2 regions of the Clostridium sp. JN-9 genome follow, and region 2 is predicted to be linked to the other one. Evidence: riboswitches for the same ligand, from Rfam matches in the RefSeq annotation. Region 2 holds a riboswitch; the other holds the start of a gene.

Region 1 (7,888 bases), 550 kb from region 2:
AAATATATTTGGATTTCCCATCGGTTGGTGCAACAGAAAATATAATGATGGCTGCTGTAAAGGCTGAGGGAGAAACAATAATAGAGAACTGTGCAGAGGAACCTGAAATAGAGGATTTAGGTAAATTTTTAAATAGTATGGGAGCAAATATTATTGGAGCAGGTACAGATACCATCCATATTATCGGAGTAAAGGAATTAAAGGGAGCATCTCATGTACCCATTTATGACAGGATTGAAGCAGGTACTTTTATGGTAGCAGCTGCTATAACCAGAAGTAAAATTAGAATTAATGGGGCTAATGAACAACATATTAAACCTGTCATTGCCAAATTATCTGAAATGGGAGTAAAAATTCACTGTGAAAGTAACTCAATAACAGTAGATGGAGATGTGGACTTAAAGCCTGTGGATATAAAAACCATGCCATATCCAGGTTTTCCAACAGATATGCAGGCTCAAATGATGGGACTTTTATGTACTGTTAAAGGAACAAGCAATATTTCTGAAACTATTTTTGAAAATAGATACATGCATGTACCAGAGTTAAAAAGAATGGGAGCTAATATTAAAATTGATGGGAGGACAGCCATTATAGAAGGCGTTGATAAATTAACAGGCAGTGAGGTAAAGGCAACAGATTTAAGAGCCGGGGCTGCATTAATATTATGTGGACTGGTTGCTGAAGGACAATCTACAATTACAGATATATATCATATCGATAGAGGATATGTAGAAATAGAAAAAAAGCTGAAAAATTTAGGAGCTGAAATAAAAAGGGTAAATTAATATAAGCTGCTTTAATGCAAAAAAGGGATATTGCTTAATAAATGCAATATCCCTTTTACTTTGGTAATATTTTTATCTTTATACTAATAAAATATATTATGCTATTTTCATTAGAGGGAGGAAGTGCATTGAAAAGAATAATTATCCCCTTTCATTTGAAAAGAATAGTAATAATCTTAACAGCTATTTTATTATTTATAATGATATTACCAATTTTAATTGTAGGTGTTAACAATAATTTAAAAGGCGATATAACTAAATTTGGAGTTAAGCCTAATGATGTTATATTTAATAAGAACAATGGCGGAGGACCAGAAATAAAAGTATATTTAACCAAGGAAAACAAGATTTTAAGCATAAGCCTTGAAGAATATATAAGGGGCGTTGTTGCAGCAGAAATGCCTGCGGAATATAATATTGAAGCTTTAAAGGCTCAGGCAGTAGCAGCCAGAACCTTTGCAGCAGCACATATGGAGTGCTTTGGAGGTGTTAAATACAAGTATGCTAATGGAGCAGATGTAGTGGATACAGTTCAATGTCAGGCATATATGGACAAGGATACCAGATTTAAGGCATGGCCTGAGAAAAAAAGCGGGGAGTATTGGAATAAAATCACTGAAGCAGTAAAGTCTACTGCAGGTGAAATTCTAACCTATAATGGAGAATTGGTTATGGAACCCTATTATTTTGCTGTAAGCAGCGGAAAAACAGAAAGCAGCAAGGATGTTTTTTCTCAAAATATAGATTATTTAAAAAGTGTAAGCAGTCCCGGTGATGAAAATTCACCTGAGTTCAAGTCAGTAGAAAATGTAAAATCAGCGGACTTTGTAAACCGGGTTAACAGCACTTATCCAAATGCAAAACTTTCAGCAGGCAGTATAAAAAAGCAGGTAGCAATTTTAAGTACAAGCAGTGCGGGCACGGTGAAATCTATTAAGCTTGGAGGTACCACAATTTCTGGATCAGATTTTAGAGCCATGTTTAATCTGCACTCCTCAAATTTTACATTAAGCTACAATAAAAACACTGTTATAATTACCTGCAGGGGATGTGGGCATGGTGTTGGCATGAGTCAGTGGGGTGCCAATTATATGGCTAAAGCCGGAGACAGTTACAATAAAATATTAACTCATTATTATCAGGGAGTTAAAATTGAAAAACTAAAATATTAATATATATACTTTGAAATCTGCAAAGTATATAATAGCAATGCTAAAGCTCAAAAGTTAAGTAATAAATATTATCGATTTCCTTTATTAAGGGAATCTTAAGTTTATCTTTTGTAAAAGAAAACTGAGATATTTATTATTTTTTTTTGGGCTTTTTTCTTGATTTAAGTTTTTCATTTGTCAGATGTGGCATATTTTGAAGATAATGTGTAATGTGCTGTCAAAAAAATATGAAAAAAGTAGTAAATTTTTTATATAAAATATGTATTTTTTAGGAGCATATGGACAGACTGAAAATGGAGGTGTTCATATGGACAAAAAAATTTTCAACAAGAGTTCAAATTTTTTTAAAAGGGAGGGCTTCTATGTAATTTTATTTGTATGCTTGTGCGTTGTAGCCGCAGTTGCTGCAGTAACTGCCAAAAACAGTGTAAAGTTAAAAAATACACCTATAACTCAAAATAGCGTTACTGATCAGAAAAATGGCAGCAGCACAGCAGATATAGCACAGGAGCCTAGCGTAGAATATGAAAATGCTCTGCAGGTAAAAAAGAATAACAGAGCAAATATATCTGTACCAAAAACTGGTTCAACAGGTGTAGCAGCTGCTACGGATACAACTTTTGTTAAGCCTGTTAATGGAACAATAGCAAGACAATTTTCATCTGAACCTGTTTATTGGGATTCTACAAATTCCTACAGACCTAATTTTGGTATAGATATAAAAGCTGGTTTAGGTGAACCAGTTGTATCGGTTTTAGGCGGTAAAATCGAGAAAATAAGCAGTACAACTGAGAATGGCGTTGAAATTGTAATAGATCATCAGAATGGGTTAAAAACAGTATATTCAAACCTTGATGCAAAAGTATTAGTAGCTCAGGGACAGACTGTTAAAAAGGGTGAAAAAATAGGTGTTGTTGGCAACACTACATTAAACTCAGCATATGAAAAGTATGGTGATCACTTACATTTTGAGGTTACAAAATCCAAACAATCAGTAAATCCATTAACATATATAAAATACTAGATTATTAGCCATTTTCCGATTAATATATCGGAAAATGGCTATATAAAGTAATTTAAATATGCAGTAAAGCATATTTATAAGTATAGAAGGGTTAAGGAGGCAGCACTTTGAAAGATTACATTGAAGATAGAGTTTTAGAAGTTGCTAAATATATCATAGGATCAAAAGCTACAATCAGAAAAACAGCAAAGGTTTTTGGAGTAAGTAAAAGTACAATACACAAGGATATGACAGAAAGATTGCCTAAAATAAATCCACAAATTGCCATGGAAGCTAAAAATATTCTTGATTATAACAAAGCAGAAAGGCATATCAGAGGTGGAAAAGCTACAAAAATGAAGTACAAGGCTATTGAAGGTTAATAACATTCCTATTATAATAAAACTATTAGTATGCTATAATCAGATTATAATTGTGATTAATTAAAGCATATAACTACAAATGAGCAGGAGTGAAGAGGGAATGTTTTTTAGTATAGGGACAGATTTGGGAATTGATTTAGGAACAGCTACTGTTTTAGTATATATTAAAGGAAAAGGCGTAATATTAAAAGAACCTTCAGTTGTAGCAATAGATAGAACTAATAACAGGGTGCTGGCTGTAGGGGAAGAAGCCAGACAGATGATTGGCAGAACCCCGGGAAATATAGTAGCAATTCGTCCAATGAGAGACGGTGTAATTTCTGATTATGATATCACAGAAAGAATGTTAAAACATTTTATTTCAAGAGCTTGCGGTAAGAGAAGAATATCATCACCAAGGGTAGTGGTTTGTATACCATGTGAGGCTACCGAAGTTGAAAAAAGGGCAGTTATAGATGCAGCTAAGAATGCGGGAGCAAAAAAAGTATTTTTAATTGAGGAGCCATTAGCTGCTGCAATTGGTGCAGGTATGGATATTACCATAGCTAGTGGAAGTATGGTCATTGATATCGGAGGAGGAACCACTGATATTGCAGTTATTTCATTAGGGGGAATAGTGGTAAGATCATCTATTAAAGTAGCTGGAGATAAATTCGATGAATCCATAATAAAGTATATAAGAAAGAAACATAAATTAATGATTGGTGAACGAACTGCAGAGGATTTAAAAATTAATATTGGTTCTGCTTTTAAAATGGACGAGGAGAAAGTGGCTGAAATAAGAGGAAGAGATTTAATAACAGGACTTCCAAAAAATGTAGAAGTATCTTCTGAAGAAATGAGGGAAGCGCTAAAGGAAACAGTAAATGCTATTGCAGATTGTACTCACTCAGTATTGGAGAAGACACCTCCTGAATTAGCAGCAGATATTGCTGATAAAGGAATAATGATGACCGGAGGCGGCTCATTATTAAATGGATTAAGTGATCTAATTCAAGAGGAAACAAAAGTTCCTGTTTATTTAGCGGAGGATCCCGTATCCTGTGTTGCTCTTGGAACAGGTAAAGTGTTAGAATATCTTGACAAAATGGACGTTTCTTTTATTGGAGAAGATATAACACTTATTGATAATAAATAAAAAAGTAAAACAAAGCTCTGATGATTTATTAGAACTTTGTTTTTATTTTTCAATAAATTACTTATAAGTCCAATCTGAAATTTCTTTAAGATAACAAGAATGAATTAATGAATTGACAATGGTTCTGGCCATTGAAATAATTAAATCCAGTCTAATTGAATTGTTACTGAATATTTCATTATTTTCACTTGAGTCAACTATGCCTATAATAGAGCTTTCCCCTACATCAGGAAGTGATTTGCCCACACCTTTTCCTGGATGTATTGCAAAATCTCTTGCTTGTATTTCTCCTATGGAACCTTCATCTCCAAGACAGGCATCTATTCCAATAAAGTTGCTTTGAGGATGAAGAGCTTTTAACTCAGATAATTTTCTATCAATATTTAATGCATGAATAGGATCAGGTATTGTACCATATACAGGCAGTGGAAAGTTTCTTTCTTTAAGAAATGTACCCACTAATGGACCTAGGCAGTCACCTATACATCTATCAGTGCCTATACACACAATTATTGTATCCTTACTAATATAGTCTTTCAAAAAATAAGCAATCTCATAATAAGCCAAAGCATTTTTGTAATAAACTTTTACCTTGTTCAAATGCCAACACCTCCTTAATAATTTATATGAAACTATTGGGAGAAATATTTTACAATGTATAAAAAATTAGTGAATAAACAATATATGCACAAAAGCTTGTGTTAGTTATTCAGGAGCAGCTATGTGTCTAATATTAAATTATTCGAAGGATTAATGAGCATTTTAAAGATATTTTTGAATAATAACTAAATGTAGGGTTTGAAATTAACTCAGTAACAATGTATACTATTGCTTGTTGATAATTTGATAAATATAGATTAAATATGCTGGCATGGCTCAGTTGGTAGAGCAATTGATTTGTAATCAATAGGTCGCGGGTTCAAATCCTGCTGCCAGCACCAGGTGTGGAGGAGTTCCCGAGTGGCCAAAGGGGGCAGACTGTAAATCTGTTACGTAATGTTTCGATGGTTCGAATCCATCTTCCTCCACCATAAAATGGGCGCATAGCTCAGCTGGGAGAGCATCTGCCTTACAAGCAGAGGGTCACAGGTTCGAGCCCTGTTGTGCCCACCATTTTATTTAATTTATATAGACAAAATAATATGCTGGCATAGCTCATCTGGTAGAGCAACTGACTTGTAATCAGTAGGTGGTGGGTTCAAGTCCTACTGCCAGCACCATGTATGGAGGAGTTCCCGAGTGGCCAAAGGGGGCAGACTGTAAATCTGTTACGTAATGTTTCGATGGTTCGAATCCATCCTCCTCCACCAAAGACACTAATTTTAGTGTCTTTTAAGTTTTTAAAAATTATATAGGTTTACTCTTATCAAGAGAGGTGGAGGGAAAGGGCCCTATGAAACCCGGCAACCGATGCATTTGCATTAAGGTGCCAATTCCTGCAGATATTTCTGCAAGATAAGAGAGTTGTTAGTAATTAACCTCTTCTTATGAAGAGGCTTTTTTATTATATTATAGTGTATAGAGAAAGGTGGAGGGAGAATAATGAGAAGATTATTTACATCAGAATCTGTTACAGAAGGACATCCAGACAAAATATGTGATCAGATTTCAGATGCAGTACTAGATGCAATATTAGAAAACGATCCAAATGGAAGGGTTGCATGCGAAGCTACTGTAACCACTGGCATGGTTATGGTTATGGGTGAGATATCTACAAAATGTTACGTTGATATTCCTAAGATAGTTAGAAAAACTATTGAGGATATAGGCTATACAAGAGCAAAGTATGGTTTCGATGCAGATACCTGTGCCATACTTACTTCAATCGATGAACAGTCACCTGATATTGCATTAGGTGTAAACCAGGCTTTAGAGGCTAAAAAAGGACAGATGGATAAATTCGAAGCTATTGGAGCTGGAGATCAGGGTATGATGTTTGGGTATGCCACAAATGAAACTCCGGAATATATGCCTATGCCTATAGCTATGGCACATAAGCTTGCCAGAAGGCTTGCAGAGGTAAGAAAGAATGGAACATTGGATTATCTAAGGCCAGATGGTAAAACACAGGTCACAGTTGAATATGAAGATGATAAGCCAGTAAGAATAGATACCATAGTAATATCAACACAGCATAGTCCACAAGTAACAAGAGACCAAATCGAAAAAGACATGATAGAGTTTGTAATTAGAAAAGTGATTCCACATGAACTTTTAGATGAGAATACAAAGTATTATATCAATCCAACAGGAAGATTCGTAATAGGCGGCCCTCAGGGAGATTCAGGACTAACAGGCAGAAAGATTATTGTAGATACTTATGGAGGATATGGAAGACATGGCGGTGGATGTTTCTCAGGAAAAGATCCAACAAAAGTTGACAGATCAGCAGCATATGCAGCAAGATGGGTAGCTAAAAACTTAGTTGCTGCGAAAGTTGCAGATAAGCTTGAAATAGAATTAGCATATGCAATTGGCATAGCAAAACCAGTATCTATTAATGTGGACACATTTGGAACAGGTAAAATATCTGATGATAAAATTGTTGAAATAATAAATAAGATATTTGATCTGAGGCCAGCTGCTATTATAAGGGATCTGGATTTAAGAAGGCCTATATACAAACAGGTTGCAGCATATGGCCACTTTGGAAGAACAGATTTAAATCTTCCATGGGAGAAGTTAAATAAAGTTTCTGAAATAAAAAAATATATGTAATTACTTTATAAGGATTTCTTTTGTGCAGGGAAATCCTTATATTTTTTATGATATAATAATGTTACGATTTATAATCATGTTTTTCGATATTTGAATAAACTATAGGAATATTGTTAAACATTATAATAATAGTAGGTGAAATTTTATGCAGGAAATACAAGGCTTTATAGAAGATATAGTGTTTAGAAATGAGGATAATGGATATACTGTAGCTAAGTTAAAAGACCATAAAACAATAATAACCATTGTTGGATGTCTGCCATATATTATTGAAGGGCAGAATGTGAAACTAAAGGGGGAATGGGCAGTACATCCTCAGTTTGGTGAACAATTCAAGGTGGAAAATATTGAGGAAATAGTACCAAGTTCTTTAACTGGAATTGAAAGATATTTATCCTCTGGAATTATTATGGGCATAGGTCCTGTTACTGCAAAAAAGATTGTAGAGAAATTTGGAGAAAAAACATTAGAAGTTTTTGATGAGGATATTGATAAATTAAAGGAAATTGAAGGTATTGGTGAGAAAAAATTAGATTTAATAAAGGAATCCTATGTTCAGCAAAAGGAAATCAGAAGTATTCTCATATTTTTACAGAATTACGGTGTCACGCCAAATCAATGCTTAAAAATTTATAAAAGGTTTGGCAGTGATTCCATCTCTGTAGTAAAAAATAATCCATATGTAC
Region 2 (7,888 bases):
TCTAACTTATTGCTATATTTCTTTATAGACATTGGATTGGAATGTATATAGGCTGATAATGTTAAAAGGTATTTATCATTATCAACAATTTTACTTTTAAATCTGTCTTGAAAAACGTGTCCATGCCTTTTATATTTTTTGTTATAATATTGTGCATAACTTTGATTTATACCATGCATTATTTTTGAAATGTCAGCTCCATTTGAATCTATAATAAAGTGATTTATACCATGCATTATTTTTGAAATGTCAGCTCCATTTGAATCTATAATAAAGTGATTATGTGTATTCATAATACAATATCCATAAACTTTAAACTTAAAAATATTCTTATACTTTTTCATTATTTCAATATACTTTTCCTTATCCTCAACACCCCTATATAAGTTAAATTCACTTATACTTCTACTCATAATATGGTAAATTGAATTTTCACCTTTTATTCTTGCAGCTCTTGGCATAAAAATACCTCCATTAATTTTATTTTTAAATATAAAAGATATATGTTAATTGAAGTATTGCCCAACCCCATACTATTTACACAATTTTATAAAAAAATATCCACATAGTTGAACTTATTTTATTCAACAGTGTGGATATTTTTTAGATTTTTATTTATTGTGAACCGTCCCCATTAGAACGCTGGAACTACGGCTCCTCCAAATTTGTCTTCAATAAACTTTTTGATTTCCGGAGAAGTTATTGCTTTATCTAAAGCCTTTATTTTTTCATCATTTTCATGGCCCTTTTTAACAGCTATAACATTAGCATAAGGTGAGTTAGAATCTTCAGTAAGCAATGCATCTTTTACAGGATTTAGTTTTCCTTCAAGTGCATAGTTGGAATTTATAACTGATAATGTAACATCCTGCAGTGTGTTAGTAAGCTGCTTTGCGTCAACTTCAGTTATTTTTAATTTTTTAGGATTGTCCTTAATATCTCCTACCGCAAGAACCTCTTTGTCTGGTACAGTGAAAAGTCCTGCTTTGGCAAGTAACTTTAAAGCTCTTGAACCATTAGATGGATCTGCAGGAATTGTTATTTCTGCTCCATCTGGAACGTCCTTTATATTTTTAATCTTTTTAGAATATACTCCCATAGGCTCTATATGAACCTTTTGAACTGCCACTAAATCAGTACCCTTGCTCTTGTTGAATTCCTGAAGATATGGAACGTGCTGGAAGAAGTTTGCATCTAAATCGCCCTTGTCTAGTGCCGGGTTCAGCAGTGCATAATCATCAAATTCTTTTATTTCTAATGTGTATCCTTCCTTTGCCAAAATAGGTTTAACCTGTTCTAGTATAATAGCATGAGGATTTGATGTAGCTCCTATGGTTATTGTCTTACTGTTTTTTGATGAATTACCGCATCCAGTTAATAGTACTGATCCAGCTAATAGTGTTGTTAATAGTGTTGCTAATTTTTTCATAATTAATAGCCTCCCTAAACTTCATATTTTTTAATTTATATATCCTTATTTTAGTTTTTTGTATATCCAATCCCCAAAAATCTGAATGGCCTCAACTAAAATAATTAAAATAATTACTGTATAAAGTATCATTTCATTATTAAATCTCTGATAGCCTATTGATATAGCCACATATCCAAGGCCTTGAGCTCCGAGTGCCCCTGCCATAGCCGTATACCCAATGATTAATATTAATGATAGCGTTATTCCTCTAATAATAGAGGGTACAGCTTCTTTTATCATAACTTTGAAAATTATCTGCATATCACTGGCACCAAATGATTTTGCAGCTTCAATGATTCCCTTGTCCACTTCTTTTAGTGAACTCTCTATTACTCTTGCAACAAATGGTGCTGATCCTATAGTTAATGGAACAATAGCTGCAGTATTCCCTATGCTTTTTCCAACAATCAGCCTTGTAAGCGGCATTACAGCAAGAATTAATATGATAAATGGAAATGATCTAAAAACATTTACTATGATATCTAAAACTCTATAAATTACTTTATTAGGTCTAAGGCCATTTTTATCAGTTAATATTAATGCAATTGCCAGTATAAAACCAATTATAACTGAAAAAAATGTGGACCATCCTACCATATAAACTGTATCTATTATCCCCTGTAATAAATATTTGTTCCAGGCTTCTGCAAAACTAATCATTTTTTATTACCTCCCAGCAGACTTTTCTTTTATTAAGGTAATCAGAAACTGATTTATACTTGCTGTCCTCAATATTTATTACAAGACTCCCAAGCACATCATCTCTAAACCTTTCAAGTTTACCCCATACTATAGAGAAATCTATATTTAAATTCCTTGCCATGGAAGTTATAATACTTTGCTCAGACATTTCCTTTGGAAAATATATTCTTATGTTAGTACCTTCTGATGGAAGTATTTCTTCTTCTGAAATTAATTTTCTCAAAGCCTTAGGCTGTTTCAAAAACAGTTCATTAACTTCACCCTGAGCTGCAATAGCCCCTGCATCTAAAATAGCCATCCTGCTGCATATTTCTCTGACTACTTCCATTTGATGAGTTACAATTACAATAGTAATTCCTAGGTTCTCATTAATTTCCCTTAAAAGTGTTAAAATTGATTTTGTAGTGTTAGGATCTAATGCTGAGGTTGCCTCATCGCATAACAGTATCTTTGGTTCTAATGCCAAAGCCCTGGCAATAGCTACCCTTTGCTTTTGCCCGCCGCTTAATTCTTTTGGCCTTGAAAAAATCTTGTCCTCTAAGTGAACTATTTTTAAAAGTTTTTCTACTATTTCTTTTATTTGTTTTTTATCATAACCCCATACCTGTAAAGGAAGGGCAATGTTATCATATACATTTTTCCTCTCTAAGAGACTGAAATGCTGAAAAATCATTCCTAGATCCTTCCTGAATTCTCTAAGTTCCCTGTTTTTAAGTGTATTAACTTCCTTTCCCATAACCATAACGCTTCCGCTGTCATAGCTTTCAAGACCGTTTATACATCTTAACAATGTGGATTTGCCTGCTCCGCTATGCCCAATTAATCCAAAAATTTCGCCCTGTTTTATTTCGAGATTTACAGACTTTAAAATATGCTCATTTGAAAAAAACTTATCTACATTTGTTATGCTGATCAAACCTTTACCCCCTCTTTTAAAATACTGAAATATGAATATTACGCTAAAAAAAATAAACCCCAAGGAAACCTGGGGTTAAAACGCAATTGGTTCCTCATCTTTCAGCCTTCGCTGCTGGATTTAGCACCGCTATACAAATATATGTATCGGTTGCTGGGTTTCATAGGGCCAGTCCCTCCGCCACTCTTGATAAGTTGAAAAATATTAACTTTAGAAAATATAATATCAAAACTTTACTAATGTGTCAATACTTTTATTAAATATTTATTAATTTCATTGATTATGCTTATATAATACCATAAAATTATAATTGAAAATAGCTATTAACTAAGTATTAGTGTTAAAATATAATAATGTACTTTGCAAATCATTTAATTTTGGAGGTAAAAAATGTTACTTAATTTAAACGAATTTTTAACATCAGTTTCCTTTGCGCTGGATTTTGTAGAAATGGACATTTTAGGTATGACTTCAAACCATGGCAAGAGAACTGCTTATATAAGTATTAAAATTGCAGAACAGCTAAATTTTGGAACAGATGAACTTAAGGATATTTCTGCTCTTGCAATTTTACATGATAATGGAATAAGTTACAGTGGTCTAGGTGATGATCTGTCCAATATGGACTCTCAAAACTTAGATATGTTTGAAAAAAACAAATGGCATTGCATTGTAGGAGAGAAGAACATCATTACATATCCTTTTAATACAAATGTTACTAATGTTATAAAATATCATCATGAAAAATATGATGGTACTGGATTCTTCAAATTGAAGGGGAATGAAATTCCTTTAATGTCACAAATTATAGCATTGGCTGATAGAATTGAAAGCAGATTTGATATTAAAAACAATGAGCTTAATATGCAGAAAGATATTTTATCATTTGCAGAATCTAAAAAGGAAAAGGATTTTTCTTCAAAAATAGTAGATGCCTTTTTAAGGGTTACTGAGAATAAGAAATTTTGGGAGGATCTGAAAGACCCATGCATTAATACTGTATTAAGGGAAAGCCTTCCTGATAATACTTTGGATTTAACCTTTAACCAAATACATGAAATTACAAAAGTTTTCTCAGAAATAATAGATTCAAAGTCACGATATACAAGACGTCATTCAAAAGATTTGTCAATAAAGGCAGGTATTATGGCAGACTTTTATAAATATAAGCCTGAGGAAAAGATGAAGCTTATTATAGCAGCAGATCTTCACGATATTGGAAAGCTTGCAGTTCCAAACACCATTTTAGATAGTCCAAACAAACTTAGTGATGGTGAGTTTCAAGTAGTTAAAAAGCATCCTTACTATACAAGAGTTGTTCTTGAGCAGATTAAGGGCTTCGAAGAAATTACAAACTGGGCTGCTAATCATCATGAAAAGCTAAATGGCATGGGATATCCTTACGGACTTACCGCAAAGGATCTGGATTTTAATTCACGATTAATGGGCTGCCTTGATATATATGAAGCACTTACAGAAGAGCGTCCATACAGAAAATCTCTTTCTCATAAGGAAGCAATGGACATACTCTATGATATGAGTCATAATGGCTTTGTTGATGAATCTATAACTAAAGATATAGATAAAGCGTTAATATAATTGGGACGGTATAAGGTATAATGGGGACGGTTCACATCTTTATCGCATTTACGGTATACGGTGCGGTGTGGTGCGGTGTGATGGGGACGGTTCTCAATTTTATTACATTTAAGCCCGGCTAATATTAAAAGCGGCGTTTTACTAAAAAACGCCGCTTTCTTTAGTTTGCATGAATCTGTCTTTTCATCTTCTCCCAAATTTTTATTAAGAACACCGCAATTAGCATTAAAGCTATGCCTATAATAGATAATGTATCTTCAATTCGTAATTTGGGCGTAGCCCTCCAACCCTGCTATACTAAAGCCAAGGTTGGATCAAGAAGTTTCCTTACCTCTGCGGAGCAGCCAGCATACAATTGAATAAATTCAATAAAGGAAAATACGCCAAAATATTGACCAGAATATATTATAACTGACTTTTGCTTATCTTCTTTATAATTCTTAATAATTACAGGGAGGGACTTGCCTGAATACTTATTTCCCTCCTCCATGTTTTTGAATAGTTGAAAATACATGTAGCCAATGAGTGTCATAACTATATGAAAAGTTATAAAATTATATTTTGTACTCTTAAAATCTTCTAATTTCCAAAAGTCTTTTATTTGTCTATAGTCTTCTTCAATTTCTGGTCTTAGTTCATAAGTATTTATTATTTGTTTTGCAGTTTTATTTGTGTCTGTGGTTAAAAATACATAGTATTCATTATCTTTTTTATCATGAACGACACAGGCACACAAGTCAACATCTTTATCTGGTGTATTACTTTGCCACATCATACCTAGATCCTTAACCAGGTGTATTTCTTGAGTTTTCCTTTTCTTGTTAGGGTGTTTTTGCCACTTGTCTTCGGAGATTGCTATTTTTACAGCTTCTTGGTATATTGTCATGTTCTTTTTTGCAGGTACATATGTATCCACTTGCTTTTCAAGCTTCAAAATATTAATAACATCACGAGAAATAAATCCCCTGTCATTTATGAGAATATCTCCACTTTTTAAACATTTACTTTTTAAAATCATATTTCTACAAAGTTCTAAATCATGAGGCTTTATAGAATCAAAAACTATCTCTTCTATAATTCCGGAATCATCCATAAGACCTCTTAATGTTCCCATTTTATAACCACGAAGCACCTTTCCATCATCTTTTATAGTTTCAGAATTCTCATAATTTACATTATCTAAATTCACATGTATTTTAGTGCAATCAAGAATATGTATAGATGGAGCTATGTTAAGAGATGGCATAACTACATTTTGGACATAATTGTTATAAGACTCTATAAATTCCTCAGCATCATATTTTTGAATTAAATTTCTCATAACGCCTTCGGCGAATAACCCTTCTTCAAGGTTTTTATTGGTATCCCACATATTCCATCCTAGTTCAGATAATAACTCACCATCAGTCACAGCAAAGGCGACATCTGTCAGGCTGGTTTTAAGTTTCATCTTTGCTGTAATTGCTAACGCAATAAGTATATGAAATGGAATATGCTTATTTTGTTTTCTTTTATCTTTAAAACTTTCAGCCAATTTATCTATAAGTCCTATATTTTTCATTTTTAATACTATTGTATCTATAAGATTAGGGAAACTTACGTCAGCAGCATCAATCCTACCTTCTTTTATAGCTTCCAACACCTTATCTTTATCGTTTTTGCTTAATTGTAACATACAAACTATCTCCTTTTAATTATCATTAGTCTATATATATAATTCTATAAAAGATCTTAAAATCATTTTTAAAAGCTAAATATTATAGTACTTATTTTTAGAAATTTTCATATTACTTATTGAAGATAATGTATATAAACTATTGCTAAATCCTTTCCCCACATAACTATAAATTAGTACCAGTGGCGCATTAACAGATATTACAGTTGTAATATACTTTCTATATCTAATTCCCATGTAAGTGGAAAAGTAACATATTACATCTGTTGGGGCAATTGGGCATACAATCCATAAAAACAATATACCTTTTCCGAAATTTCATGTTTCACCTCTCCAATATATTTCCTTTGCTCTATTTTATTATATAAGTATTAAATAAATATCATGATAATTATTAACAATTGTAACTATTCAGCTATTAAAATAATTTAAATTTACTGTTATTATTAATTTATTGAAAAAAAGCCTTCCATTTATCATTATTTTTTGGTATCATAAAGCCTGTCTTGCAAAAACTAATGATAAGGTGGTGACACATCGTGAGTGAAGGCCAAATCATCGAGATTTACAATCAAGGTGTATCTCAGGTTATAGGTGTTATTAAAGAATTATCAAATCAAATTAAAGAACTACAATCTCAAGTAGAAACACTTTCTAAAGAGAATAAGGCTCTAAACGAGCGTGTAAAATCATTAGAAAGCCAAGTCAACAAAAACAGTAGTAATAGCAGTAAACCTCCATCGTCAGATGGCTTTAAAAAGAAGACTAAAAGTTTAAGAACAAAATCAGGTAAAAAACCTGGCGGTCAAAGGGGTCATGAGGGAACAACATTGTGTTTACATGATACTCCTGATGAAATTGAAATTCACAATGTTGAATTCTGTACTGAATGCGGAGCATCCCTAAAGGATGTACCTCCTGAAAGATATATTGTTCGTCAAATTATAGATATACCAGATGTAAAAGTTAAAATTGTAGAGCATAGAGCAGAAGTTAAAATATGTCCTCATTGTAAAAGTAAAAATACAGCTGCTTTCCCAGAAGAAATAAAGAATACAGTTCAATATGGAGAACGCCTGAAAGCGATAGCTGTTTACTTAACTCAATATCAGTTGATTCCGTATAAACGTGCTGTTGAACTCATTGAGGATTTATTTAACCATCATTTAAGTCAAGGTAGTATGGTAACCTTCAATCAAGACTGTCATGATAATTTACAAGCTATAACAAATAGGATTAGAAATAGCCTTACCTCATCTACAGGAGCAGTTCATTTTGATGAAACTGGTATTTATATAGATAAAAAACGCCAGTGGCTTCATGTTGCTTCTAATAAAAATCTTACATATTATGAATGCCATGAAAAGCGTGGTAAAAAGGCTATTGATGATATTACAATACTTCCAAACTTTACTGGGACGGCAGTCCATGATGGTTTTAAAACTTATTTTAAGTATACTAACTGCAATCATGCTCTATGTAATGCTCATATATTAAGAGAACTTAATAGTATAACTGAATTACA

The links. A riboswitch is a leader RNA that binds a small molecule or an ion and turns the genes downstream of it on or off. The one in region 2 is predicted to bind S-adenosylmethionine.
Region 1: it holds a riboswitch for S-adenosylmethionine, as region 2 does, so the genes downstream of both, metK (methionine adenosyltransferase) here and EQM05_RS14015 (methionine ABC transporter ATP-binding protein) in region 2, are expected to answer to the same signal.

The regions. Positions count from the first base shown of each region.
Region 1 covers NZ_CP035280.1:243,667-251,554, forward strand. The annotation lists gene murA (UDP-N-acetylglucosamine 1-carboxyvinyltransferase) at 1-788, shown strand, start outside; gene spoIID (stage II sporulation protein D) at 917-1,960, shown strand; gene EQM05_RS01225 (M23 family metallopeptidase) at 2,268-2,984, shown strand; gene spoIIID (sporulation transcriptional regulator SpoIIID) at 3,092-3,346, shown strand; gene EQM05_RS01235 (rod shape-determining protein) at 3,447-4,484, shown strand; gene yyaC (spore protease YyaC) at 4,542-5,084, opposite strand; tRNA gene EQM05_RS01245 (tRNA-Thr) at 5,350-5,425, shown strand; tRNA gene EQM05_RS01250 (tRNA-Tyr) at 5,431-5,515, shown strand; tRNA gene EQM05_RS01255 (tRNA-Val) at 5,522-5,597, shown strand; tRNA gene EQM05_RS01260 (tRNA-Thr) at 5,629-5,704, shown strand; tRNA gene EQM05_RS01265 (tRNA-Tyr) at 5,710-5,794, shown strand; SAM riboswitch class I at 5,845-5,946, shown strand; gene metK (methionine adenosyltransferase) at 6,027-7,202, shown strand; gene EQM05_RS01275 (ATP-dependent RecD-like DNA helicase) at 7,348-7,888, shown strand, end outside.
Region 2 covers NZ_CP035280.1:2,921,124-2,929,011, forward strand. The annotation lists gene EQM05_RS14000 (transposase) at 1-461, opposite strand, end outside; gene EQM05_RS14005 (MetQ/NlpA family ABC transporter substrate-binding protein) at 635-1,429, opposite strand; gene EQM05_RS14010 (methionine ABC transporter permease) at 1,475-2,131, opposite strand; gene EQM05_RS14015 (methionine ABC transporter ATP-binding protein) at 2,124-3,089, opposite strand; SAM riboswitch class I at 3,181-3,285, opposite strand; gene EQM05_RS14020 (HD domain-containing phosphohydrolase) at 3,480-4,688, shown strand; gene EQM05_RS14025 (transposase) at 4,981-6,363, opposite strand; gene EQM05_RS16060 (hypothetical protein) at 6,439-6,663, opposite strand; gene EQM05_RS14030 (IS66 family transposase) at 6,903-7,888, shown strand, end outside.